Regions from separate parts of the Cytobacillus sp. GQ23 genome, predicted to be linked through region 2. Evidence: riboswitches for the same ligand, from Rfam matches in the RefSeq annotation. Region 2 holds a riboswitch; each other region holds the start of a gene.
What was found. A riboswitch is a leader RNA that binds a small molecule or an ion and turns the genes downstream of it on or off. The one in region 2 is predicted to bind S-adenosylmethionine.
Positions count from the first base shown of each region.

Region 1: linked by a shared signal. The riboswitch ahead of AC6CHU_RS19815 (methionine ABC transporter ATP-binding protein) and the one ahead of AC6CHU_RS07850 (O-methyltransferase) in region 2 are both predicted to bind S-adenosylmethionine.
Region 3: linked by a shared signal. The riboswitch ahead of AC6CHU_RS25375 (homoserine dehydrogenase) and the one ahead of AC6CHU_RS07850 (O-methyltransferase) in region 2 are both predicted to bind S-adenosylmethionine.

Region 1 covers NZ_JCAXER010000026.1:18,373-22,607, forward strand. The annotation lists gene AC6CHU_RS19805 (MetQ/NlpA family ABC transporter substrate-binding protein) at 29-853, opposite strand; gene AC6CHU_RS19810 (methionine ABC transporter permease) at 877-1,542, opposite strand; gene AC6CHU_RS19815 (methionine ABC transporter ATP-binding protein) at 1,532-2,545, opposite strand; SAM riboswitch class I at 2,626-2,730, opposite strand; gene AC6CHU_RS19820 (CsbD family protein) at 2,923-3,114, shown strand; gene AC6CHU_RS19825 (C40 family peptidase) at 3,161-4,147, opposite strand.
Region 2 covers NZ_JCAXER010000007.1:101,015-105,249, reverse strand. The annotation lists gene pdxR (MocR-like pyridoxine biosynthesis transcription factor PdxR) at 1-994, shown strand, start outside; gene AC6CHU_RS07855 (PH domain-containing protein) at 1,017-1,400, opposite strand; gene AC6CHU_RS07850 (O-methyltransferase) at 1,427-2,005, opposite strand; SAM riboswitch class I at 2,113-2,219, opposite strand; gene AC6CHU_RS07845 (spore germination protein) at 2,391-3,947, shown strand; gene AC6CHU_RS07840 (GerAB/ArcD/ProY family transporter) at 3,969-4,235, shown strand, end outside.
Region 3 covers NZ_JCAXER010000051.1:8,175-12,409, forward strand. The annotation lists gene AC6CHU_RS25365 (CBO0543 family protein) at 1-404, shown strand, start outside; gene AC6CHU_RS25370 (hypothetical protein) at 544-738, shown strand; gene AC6CHU_RS25375 (homoserine dehydrogenase) at 799-2,016, opposite strand; SAM riboswitch class I at 2,125-2,226, opposite strand; gene AC6CHU_RS25380 (NUDIX hydrolase) at 2,306-2,941, opposite strand; gene AC6CHU_RS25385 (general stress protein) at 3,156-3,764, shown strand; gene yhbH (sporulation protein YhbH) at 3,823-4,235, opposite strand, start outside.

The sequences.
Region 1 (4,235 bases), on a different contig from region 2:
TCTGGCGCATTCTCTTATTAATATTTTTTTATTTCATCCACTCCGGCTTACCGAAGCCTTCAAACTGTTCATCGATAACCTTTTCGAATTCATCAGATTCAACAGCTGCCTTTAAGTCCTTGGCTAGTTGTTTATCTGTATTTTTCGTGTCAATTACGACTCGATTTCGGTACTTATCTGGCATGTCCTCTAGTTGCAGTGCATCGAGCAAATCCATCTTTGCAGCGAGGGCATAGTTTCCTGGTACGGCTGATAAATCAACACTGTCCACTGCACGCGGCAGCTGGGCAGCTTCAATTGGCTTAAACTGCAGGTTCCTGACATTGTCTTCTACATCTTTTTCAGAAATAGTAAGCGGATCAGCTTCTGCATTTATTGTGATAAGTCCTGCATCCTCAAGGATTAAAAACGCGCGCGCCGCATTCGTTGGATCATTTGGTATGGCAATAGCTGAACCTTCTTTGATTTCCTCGAATGAAGCGAATTTTTTTGAATAAATGCCCATTGGGGCAGTTGGGACGGTAATCACTTCTGACAGCTCAATATTATGTTCTTTTGCAAAAGTCTCCATATAAATTTTATGCTGGAAAAGATTAGCATCCAGGTCTCCTTTTGAAAGGGCAAGGTTAGGCTGGATATAGTCACTAAATTCTACTACATTTACTTTATAGCCTTTATCTTCAAGAATTGGCTTTATTGCTTTGCTGACCATGTCACTGTATGGACCCGAAGTAGCACCAATGCTGATATTTTTCTTATCACCGCTTGCCTCGGAAGATGAGTTCTCACTTCCGCACGCCGCAAGTACAGCAAATGTAAGCATAAGTATGAATGCAAATGTTATCTTTTTCATTTTATTTCCCCCTGATGATATTTTTATCTTTTATCAACTAATCTGGCGATCCGGTCCCCGGCAAATTGGAAAATCTGGACTAGACAAATTAGAATAATAACAGTTGTGAACATGACTGTATTGTCATAACGGTAATAACCAAAGCGTATCGCAAGGTCCCCGACTCCACCGCCGCCGACAATACCTGCCATTGCAGAGTATGCTACAAGACTGATGACCGTAATGGTAATTCCCTGAACAATCCCCGGCTTTGCCTCAGGTACGAGTACATCCTTTACAATCATCCACGGTGTAGCCCCGACTGCTACAGCAGCCTCAATGACACCTTTATCAATCTCTCTTAAAGACTGTTCTACAACCCTCGCAAAAAACGGAATGGCAGCAACTGAGAGTGAAACCGATGCAGCAGTCGGTCCAATGGTCGTTCCGGTAATCAAATTAGCTAATGGCAAAAGAGCAATTAGCAGAATAATGAACGGAATGGAACGGATCATATTGACAATGAAGCCGACAATGTTTTTAAAAACGGTATTTTCCAAAAATAGACCCTTATCAGTTACAAAAAGCAAAACACCTGTTGGCAGACCAACAATGATGGCTACTGCAATAGATATTCCAACCATATAAATGGTCTCTAAAAATGCTTTATTCAGTTCCGGCAGTATAGCTATTAAACTTTCAAGCTGCATCACGAACCACCTCCAAATTCCTTGTCCGGTCTGTAATATATTGAATGGCTCTTTCGACTTCAAGCACAGGACCTGTTATCGCCATAACAAAAATCCCGAGCGGTTTTTCCTGAATGTATTCGATTTTTCCATGAAGGATATTCCCCTTCACTTTAAATTGCTGAAACACCTCAGAAATAACAGACTCCTCTGCAATTCTTCCCTGGAAGTACACCTTAATAATCTTGCCTTCACGTTCCTTTAAAAGCTTCTCAGGCAAGTCAAATTGAAGCACGCTATTAATGAACTTTTTGGTCAGCGCTTCTCTCGGGCTGGCGAACAAATTATAGACCTTACCTTCTTCAATTACTTTTCCATCCTGCATGACAGCCATTCTGTCACATATTTCTTTAACAACTTCCATTTCATGTGTAATTAGTACAATGGTCAGATTTAATTCTTTATTAATTTTTTTCAACAGAGACAAAATGGACTTGGTAGTGCTTGGATCAAGTGCTGATGTAGCCTCATCACACAAAAGAACTGATGGATTGTTTGCCAGTGCACGGGCAATGCCAACACGCTGTTTTTGCCCGCCGCTAAGCTGTGATGGGTAGACATCCCTCTTATCCGTTAATCCGACCATATCAAGCAATTCATGAACTCGTGCTTCTATTTCAGTCTTCGTTTTGTTTGCTGCTTTTAAAGCAAAAGCAATATTTTCGAATACGGTTTTCGAACTAACCAAATGAAAATGCTGAAAAATCATGCCAATTTTTAAACGCGCCTGGCGAAGCTCTTTCTTGCTTAAAGACGTTAAAGATAATCCATCAATAAGGATTTCTCCAGAAGTGGGCTTCTCCAATAAATTTAAACACCGCAGCAAAGAGCTTTTGCCTGCTCCACTGTATCCGACGATGCCAAAAATCTCCCCTTTTTCAATCTTAAGCGATACATGATCAACACCAGTTACTTTACCTTTCTTAGTTTCATAGACTTTTTCAAGTTCTTTAATTTCTATCATGCAGATCCCCCCAGTTTCATTGCCCCTTTTCAAACAAAAAACCTCTTTCCATTCGGGAAAGAGGCATCGTTATGTATCACGACTTATCTTTCAGAATGAAATCATTCTGCAGGAAGTGGCACCGTTCCATTATGGAGGTTGCCGGACGTCATAGGGCCTGATCCCTCAGTCACTCTTGATAAGTAAATTATTTAATTGATAGTAAAAATAATATATCTATAATAATAAATTGTCAATAAGTTTTTAATTTTCCATCATTATAAGAAACACATTCGTTATGGTTTGAGAAATAAAAATGCTTTTTTATTATATCAATTGTTTGGACTTTTTCATTTTGGGTATTTAAGAAGTAAGCAATAACTTAGGAGGGTGCAAATATGAATAGAGAACAAACAAAAGGGAATGCTGACCAATTTAAAGGTGAATTAAAAAAACAATACGGCAAACTGACCAATAACGAATCTAAAGAAGCGGAAGGCAATATGGATAAGTTAAAAGGACAAACCGAGGAAAAATGGGGAGACGCAAAGGAAGCTCTTTCCAAGACTTTTAATGATCGAAGAGATTAAAAAAAAGTACTCAGTGCTTATTAAAGCGCTGAGTACTTTTTTATAACTAAAAAGTGGTTTTTGCCCCTAAGTAACGAGGCTTCCAATAAGAATTATTCATATCGCTTATTTCTACACCCCGTGAAGAACCGGCATGAATGAACTTATAATCGCCAAGATATATTCCAGCATGTGATGGACCTGATTGGTAAGTCTCAAAGAATACCAAATCTCCCACTTTTGGTGAGGCAACATGTTTTGTGGCACTCCAAATGGATGCAACTGTACGAGGAATAGAGATTCCTGCTTTCCCATATACATAGTTCAAATAGCCGCTGCAGTCAAATCCTGCAGGAGTGCTTCCTGCCCATTTATAAGGTGAACCGATGTATTTTTTTGCTTCAGAAATAAGTTCATTTACCTTGGATGTCGATTGAGCAGCTACCTGTGATTCTGCCGGCTTGCTTGCTGCAGCACCTGATACCTTTATCGTTTTGCCGGCATAAATGATGTCTGAAGTAAGATTATTCAAGGCTTTTAACTGTGAAACCGATAGGTTATGGCGAGATGCAATACCTGAAAGAGTATCTCCTCTTTGGATAGTATAAGATCCAGTGCTAGCAGGAAGAGAAGGTACAGCAGTGTTAGCCGAACCTTTCACTTTTAGCTTTTGTCCCGGATAAATCGTGTCACTGCTGATTCTGTTTAAACTCTTAAGGGTACTGACAGAAAGGCCGTGTGTTCTTGCAATTCCCCATAAAGTATCGCCTGATTTCACTGTGTAGCTGACTGTACTGACAGAAGAACCGCCAGCTGCTGCGTCATGGCTGTGCGGTGCCAGCAGAGTCAGAGCTTGTCCTTTATAAATTATTGAGCCTGATAGATTATTCCATGTCTTTAACTCTTCAATTGAAAGATTATTAGAGCGAGAGATTCCCCATAAGGTGTCACCAGACTGAACTATATATTTATTTTCATGTGCACTTGCTTCTCCATTGAACGGTGTAATCAAAAAACCAGCTGTCGCAGCCATTGTAAGTAGTTGTTTCTTCAAGTTGTACACTCCTTAAATTTCTTTGACATCCTAATATTAGTAATATTTCTAGTAAAATCCTATCTGAAAATAATGGACAAATAAGAAA
Region 2 (4,235 bases):
AGAGCTTAATAAATCCAATGCCGCCAATGCTCCGTGGCAGGGTGACTATTCTTTGCGGGTGCAGATTGCACAATACCTGCAGCAAGCCAGAGGATTGGCCTGCAAGCCGGAACAGGTTTATCTATTCAGCGGATTTCAACAGCAGTTACTGAATGTCTGTTTGTTTTTCAAGAGAAAAGCCGTCGGAATAGAAGATCCGGGTTTCATTAGGGCAAGATCCGTTTTTGAGCAATTGCAGCTGGAATATCATCCTATTCCTGTGAACGATGAAGGATGCTGTGTACCTGATAAGCCGGTAAAACTATTATATACAACACCGGCCCACCAATACCCTACTGGTACAATTATGTCTATTGCCAGAAGGACTGAACTGTTAAATTGGGCACTGAAACAGGACGCTTACATTCTTGAGGATGACTATGATTCTGAATTCCGCTATAAAGGGACACCGATTTCGTCATTGGCCCATCTGGATTCCAGCGGACGCGTTCTTTACTTTGGCACCTTTTCAAAAACTTTGCTCCCTGCACTTCGGATCAGCTATCTGATTATGCCGGCATCACTGCAGCAGGGATATGAAGAATTTAATGCTAATCAAAAGTCTAATGTTTCAAGAATCGACCAGCGGGCTGCTGCAAAATTTATGGAAGAAGGACTTTATACATCTCATATAGCAAAAATGAGAACGTTATATCGGGCCAAGAGGAACTGTTTAATCGAAAGCCTGTCAAAGCATTTAGGAGAGCATTTTGACATAATTGGTGATACAGCAGGTTTGCACATTATCGTGATATTACCAGAAGGATTAAATGAACCTAAAGCAATTGAACTGGCAAAGTCGGCGGGAGTTGAAATTGATGCTGTTTCGCCTATGTACCAGCTTCACAAACCCGCCAACCATGTGATGCTTGGCTATGGGGCACCCTCAATGGACGAAATTGAGAAGGGGGTCCAATTAATGGTTAATACCTGGAAAAATTATTTAAATGTTTAACATCTATCCGCTAAAAGGGCGCTTATCTTACGGGATATCGCTCTTTTGCCGGATCTGTAATCGTGCAGAGCTTTTCCTTAACCGCTGCCATAAAATCAAACATATTCATCCCCTCGATTTGCTGGAATTTAAAAAAATCATCGTTATAGTACATATGAATATGCTTGCCCGTTATTCCCCTCTTTTCTTTAATGGAAGTTATATCGATATATGCAAATTCTTCAACTAATTCCTTTGTTGATTCAGATGCAGATAATCCATAAAATAGCAGCCTTTTATTTGTTGCCGCCAGCAATCCGGGCAGCGGGGCTAAACAGTAATGCGATACTAATGAACAGGTTAAGCATTCAATAATGTTTTCTTCTTCATGCAGCACAGTTCCAAACGAATTTATAATGCTACTCATGGGATCCCCTCCTCATATCTCTTCTGTCAAACTGCAGTCTTCACTGCGAGTATCAGTCCGGTAGACCAATCCAATTCGGTAATGTCGAGATCTGGTCTGTCCTGCAGAGTTTTGAGAAGTTTAGTAGCTTTGATTCTAAATTCTTCAGGCAATTTCTGCTGCGGAAACACATCATGAATCACATAAAAACCGCCAACATTCAAATGGTCCAGGGTTTTGTCCAGGAGCTCGAATTTTCCGGGCCACGTATCTGCAAAAATAAAATCGAATCGCTCAGATAGATTTCGAATAAAAGCTGCTCCGTCTTCACAGCAAAATGTGATTCTGGCGTCCTTTCCGAGGTATTTTTTCGCAATGGATTGCACGTTCAAATCTATATCAACGGTCGTAAGCTTACTGCTTTCATCCATCCCATCCATTATCCATGAAGCAGAAGCTCCCGTACCTGTCCCCAGCTCCAAAAAGCTTCCACCCGGTTTGGAGGCAGCCAGCCCCTTTAGTAAAAATCCTGTTTTTTTATCACATGATTGCCCGAAGCCCATCACAGCAGATTCCTGTAATATACTCGAATATGCTTCCGGTACCTGTATAACGCTGTTTTCCATTTGTCATTCCTCCGCTTTCTTCGTACTATATTAAACACTTAGCACGGGAGCATAAAAGAGCACCAAAAAAGGCCCCTTTATAAGAGGCCTTAACTTATCAAATCGACCTCTTATCTCCCAGAGCGTCAACTCTGTTGGAATTAGCACCTTCCTGACATAATCAGGGGTTGCTGAGGCTTCGCAGGGCCAGTCCCTCCACCTCTCTGGATAAGAATTTGTATGTATATTAATTTATTTTCAATCAAGTATTGCATATTTTTAGCAAGATGGCAAGACTTTGGTGGTTTATTGCCATGTAAGAAACGCATGATTCTGCCTTCCTGTATATTTATTTCAATTCTAAGGAAATTTAAGGATATACATATTGCCTGAGGAGGAAATTGTGGTGTTTCGATTTAAAAGGAGTCCTTCAAAAAAAAGAGTAAAAAAACAGATTAAGCCCGAGTTGACATCACAGGACATCCTCTTATCAAAAAAGCTGGAAGACAATATACAATTTTTCTCCTCACTTTATGGAGAGAGTTCAGATGTGATTTTCCGTTATTTTGCCTTAAATAAAATTGACGCAGCCATAATTTATATAGATGGATTAAGTGATACCCAAAAGCTTGACGAGCTGGTCCTTGGAACCTTACTGCATCAAAACATGAATATCGAAAACGACTTCCTTCATACTGTGAAAAACCGATTGCCGATTTCAAGTATTAAAAGATTGGCAACAACCGCTGACTGTATCGACTCAATAAGCATCGGGAACCCAATAGTGCTTTTTGATGGGTATGATGAAGCTCTTTCACTGGGATTAGCCAAATTTGAAAAGCGTTCGATAGAAGAACCGCAGGCTGAGACCTCCATTCGGGGTTCGAGGGAAGGCTTTACTGAATCACTCGGTGTCAATACATCTTTACTGCGCCGGATCATTAAAGACCCGGGACTGAAAATGAAGACTCTGCATGTAGGCAAATATACGAAGACGAAGGTAGTTATCTCATATATTGAAGAAATAGCGGATAAAACTCTGATACAGGAAATAGAAAGCCGTCTTAATCGCATTACTGTTGACGGAGTACTGGAAAGCGGCTATATCGAACAATTCATTGAAGATAGCCCGTATTCTCCTTTTCCCCAGTTATTGTACACGGAACGTCCGGATGTGGTATGTGCAAATTTACTTGAAGGAAGAGCAGTATTAATGATTGAAGGGACACCTTTTACTTTAATTGCTCCCGTGAGTTTCTTCAGTTTGTTTCAATCACAGGAGGACTATTATGAAAGGTTTTGGATTGGTACCTTCATCCGGTCTCTTCGGTTTCTTTTCTTAGCTGTATCCCTATTCCTTCCTGCCATATATGTTGCCATAACAACATTTCACCAGGAAATGATTCCCATGGACCTGATGCTTAGCATTGCGTCCTCCAGAGAAAGTGTCCCCTTCCCTGCCATTGTGGAAGTCCTTCTAATGGAAGTTGCTTTTGAAGGACTGAGAGAGGCCGGGATACGCCTTCCAAAACAAGTAGGTTCAGCTGTTAGTATTGTGGGTGCCCTTGTAATTGGTCAGGCAGCTGTTCAAGCGGGGATTGTTTCTGCACCTATGATTATTGTAGTGAGTATTACGGGTATTGCATCTTTCATGATCCCCCGTTATTCAATGGGACTTGCCATTCGATTACTGAGGTTTCCCATCATACTCCTTGGCGGCGCTTTAGGATTAATAGGTGTAATGCTTGCACTAATCCTGCTCGTCATCCATTTATCAGAGCTAAGATCATTCGGTTTACCATACCTGACTCCTGTATCAACACTGCAAAAAAATGCGGTAAAGGACACACTCTTTCGTTCGCCTTTATGGAAAATGAATCAGCGCGCTCATTCCACAGGAAAATACAACAAAACTAAACAAGGGTCCAGCTTAAAACCAGGTCCTGAAAATAGCGGCAGGTAAATAAGTCAAAATGGCGGTGAGATGGACATGCTGGAAAAGGGAAAAATATCGGCCCTGCAAATGGAATTTTTAATTGTCCCGGCTATCATTGCCACAGGTGTGCTTTCGATTCCATCCATATCGGGAAGGTTAGCCGGGCATGACATGTGGATGACGCCTATAGCAGGTTCTATAATCGGTTTTATCACGGTATTCATTGCATGGAAGCTTCATCAATTATTTCCAAGGATGACCCCTATCGAATACAGTGAGCAAATACTTGGAAAAGCACTTGGTAAACTCTTTAAT
Region 3 (4,235 bases), on a different contig from region 2:
TGCTCTCAGATATCTACCCGATGTGGACTTATGACCCGCAGGGAATCGATGAGAAAGCGAATCTTACAAACACCCATGTCAGTTTATCCATTATCGCTGTAAAGTATCCTGCCACCATTTTAATCTATTTGTATAGATTCCCTGCAGGCAACCTTATTAAAAAACTGCTCTATATCTCTGGCTGGGTCCTTCTCTATACGGTTAATGAGATTGTTGACATCAAATTAAAATTGATAAAGTATGATAATGGATGGAATTTAAAATGGTCGATTCTTTTCAATGCTGTTATGTTTATTATCCTCTGGGTGCATTTCAAGCGGCCAGCTGCAGCATGGGGGCTGTCCATTCTTTTCTTCATCTTCCTATGGAGACAGTTCGATGTACCATCAACAGTTTTTAGATAAGTGTCTAATTTCAATACAATTTGTCGATAAAAAAACAAGCAATTTTACTGGACATTTTTGATTAAAGCGTTTATTTTACTATAAAAAGGCAATATTCTATGTATAAGTTTCAATAAATTGGAATGGGATGGTGTTACGGATGGCAAACAAGAAAAATGTTAAATCTCCCGGCAAAGATCTCAATATTGGTGCAAATGTTTCATTAAACGGCCTGGTAACAGCCGTTTTTGATAATATGGTCCATGTCCAGATTGGCGCTAAGATAGTAACAGTTCATGTTAAAGACCTGTATTCAGGATTAAATAATCCATTATTGAATAAACAGCAGGCTTAGTATCCACCATCTCAAATTATACTTCAGAAGGGGCAGCTCGTAAGCTGCCCCTTCTGTTTTTTAGACCGGCTGAACCTGCTTATGCTTCACCGCATCATGTGCATAATCTCCAAGCACTTGATATGCCTTCCAATCAGATCTGTCTAATAATGACACAGCTTCTGCAGATGCCTTAACAATCACAGCCTCTTTTGACACTTTGCTGATGATTTCAATTCCCTCTGGCAGCTCTGTTTGCTCAGCATTACCAAATACAACCCAGATCTGCTGTTCAACAACGTTCTCTTCCGATACTGCTTCCTCAAATGCTGAAGGAAAATCGGCTTTTCCTGCATGAATTAAATCTTCAATAATTGCACTTGCCGTTGGGAACATGCCTGCTCCTGGCCCCTGCAGGCTGATATTTCCGACAATATCTGCATCGATGGAAACGGCATTTTGCACGCCTTCTACTCTGTACAAAGGATGTGCTTCTCCTGTCAGGACCGGCTTTACTGTACAGCGGATAGAATCTTTTTCCTTCTGAATGGATGCTACATGCTTGAACTTCAGGCCCAGCGAATCAGCCAAAGTAATTTGCTCAATCGTAATATCAGTAATACCTTCTCTGACAGAGTATTCCTGTGCCGGCGCTTTCCCAAATACCAGCTCGCTTAGAACAACTGCTTTGTAAAAGGCGTCATATCCTTCGATATCATTTTTGGGATCGGCTTCTGCATAACCTTTTTCCTGAGCTATTCTCAGTGCTTCTTCAAATGATAAATTCTCCTCCCTCATACTTGTCAAAATGAAATTGGATGTGCCATTTAATATTCCTTCAATTCGTTCTATCCGGTTGGCATTCAGCAGCTGTTTGATGGTCTGAATGATGGGAATTCCGCCGCCGACAGTTGCTTCAAATCCCAGTGATACATTCTTTTCTTTTGCAAGCCTCGAAAGCTCACTTCCATGAAATGCAAACATTTCCTTATTGGCTGTAATGACATGGCATCCTCTCGATATTGCCTGGCGTAAATATGTATAGCCCGGTTCCCTGCCAACAATGGCATCAATTACGACATCAAGCTTTGGAAGCTCAATGATATCTTGAAAGTCATCTGTTAAAAGCACCTCATCATCAGGCAAAGTATGCTTATTCACATTTTTAACAAGGATGGCTGCGACCTTCACTTCTTTCCCTAATACCGCCTGTAGCCTTCCCTGATGTTTGCTGATCGTTTCATATACTCCTTTTCCAACTGTTCCAAACCCCAATAGCCCAATCGTTATCACTGACATCTCTCATTCCCCCTGGATACAATTTATCGTGCCTGCCGTAAAACAAAAAACCCCTTCCGTCCATTACAGACAAGAAGGGGTTTGAATTTACTATCCGTTCATTCCGCCTTCTTATCTTCGGAAAATGTATTCCTCTGAATTTGGCACCGTGCATAAATGCTGGTTGCCGAGGCTTCATAGGGTCAGTCCCTCCGCCTCTCTTGATAAGAAGTTTCTAAGTATTCAATTTATATGAATGATAAACATTTTTAAGGACTGCGTCAACCTTTTTTTTGATAAATTATTTTCTTCAAACGCTTTCACTTTCCCTGGTATCCGTTATGATTTCAAGAAAGTGCTTAAGAATCCTGGCTGTAAGCCCCCAGATGACCTTATCCTGAAAATAATAAAATACTTCTTCTGCTCTTCTTGTCTGCCAATTGTAATTTTCTCCTCCGGCAATCAAGTCAAAAGGAAAATTTTCTTCCGGCTCTACTTTAAAATTCACGTGATATGTTTCCGGCTTTACGTTTTTTAAAAATGAAAGAGGGACAGTAAAGATCTCTTCTACTTCATCAGGGTTCGGCACAATCTGCTCCGGGTTTTGGATTATGCCTGCATAAGGGTAAATAATCTGGCCAAAAGAAATCATGTAATCAAGCGGGGAAACATCTGTGATGCTGTCTTCATCCACACCGAGTTCCTCAGAGGTTTCACGGATGGCCGTATGCTCTTCATCCCTATCTTCCGGATCTATTCTTCCCCCGGGGAAACATACCTCCCCAGGCTGCCTTCTCATTTTTAATGAACGCACTTCAAAAAGGACATGAACCTCATTATTGATCTCAACCAGCGGAAGCAAAATAGCGAATTTCGAATATCGCTCACTCCCTAAAATGATGGGGGTTCTGTTCCTCAGCCTTTTAGCCAGTTTCTCAATCTCCATTTCTGCCCACCTCCAGCAGCAATACATTTCAGTTTTTATATCCTTATCATACTGTATTCTTTGCGTTTTATTAATATATACGGCTTGTCCCATATAAAGATTAAGGCCCATCTGCTGTATTAATGGTCCCTGCCCTTCAAAAGTAAAAGAAGGTTTCCCCGCCTGCAATTCAGGGAAAATAAAAAAATATCAAATGACAATGGGAGTGAAAAATATGCAGAAGAATATATTAATAGGCGGATACGATACACAGCAAGAGCTTAAAGAGGCCATTGAAGGCGCAGGGTCAAATGGGTATCAGAAGGAAAATCTTGTGATCGTCTCAAAGGATGGAGCAAACCTTGAAGCCTTTGCAGACAATTACGGAGTAAACTTGCGAATAGTCGGATCTCAGGAACTGGGCAATCAGCGTTTTCTTGATTCAGTTAAAGCTCTTTTCATGGGGGAAGACCCGGACACAAGTTCCGGAATTGATCCTGATAAAAAAGATGGTACACGGTTTGATGAACATGATCTGGATCAGTACGCAAGCATGGTTTTTGATGGAAAATATGTTTTAATCGCTGACTATTATGGGCAATATCCTGGGTCCCCTCAGGACAATCAGAGGATCAATGCTGAAAACTCTGAAGGATATTTGGAGAGTGCTTCAGCCCGGGAGGCTGTCCATGAATCGGATATCAAGACACTTGCAGATAAATCCGCAGGTACATGCTGTGTCAATGAGAATCATAATCGTGTTCAGACTTCAACTAATTCAGCGATAAAAATCAGCTCAGAATTAAATAGAGATGAGCAGCTTGCCAAGGAAAGGCTTAAATAGCATAACCCCCCTGAAAAGGGGGCTTTTTGCTGAAACAAAAAGAGAGGTTTCCCCTCTCTTACGCATATTTCTTGTTATCCTCTTCCCTTTTAAAGAAGCTCTTCATCGCATGGAATACATCTGCTTTTTGCTTAAGAATATAATATCGGAAATCTTCATTCTTAATATTTTTATAGGCGGACATCAGGGTCGAGTGGCGGTTATACTGGTTGACCTCACCGTATCCAAACATATTGGAGACCTTCATCAGTTCTTCCACCAGCTTGACACAGCGTGCATTATCAGAGGTTAGGTTATCACCGTCTGAGAAGTGGAAAGGGTAAATATTGTATTTGCGCGGGTCATACTTAGCATCAATCAATTCAAGCGCTTTTCGGTAGGCAGATGAACAAATCGTTCCTCCGCTTTCTCCTTTGGAAAAGAAATCTTCCTCTGAAACTACCTTTGCTTCAGTATGATGAGCAATAAATT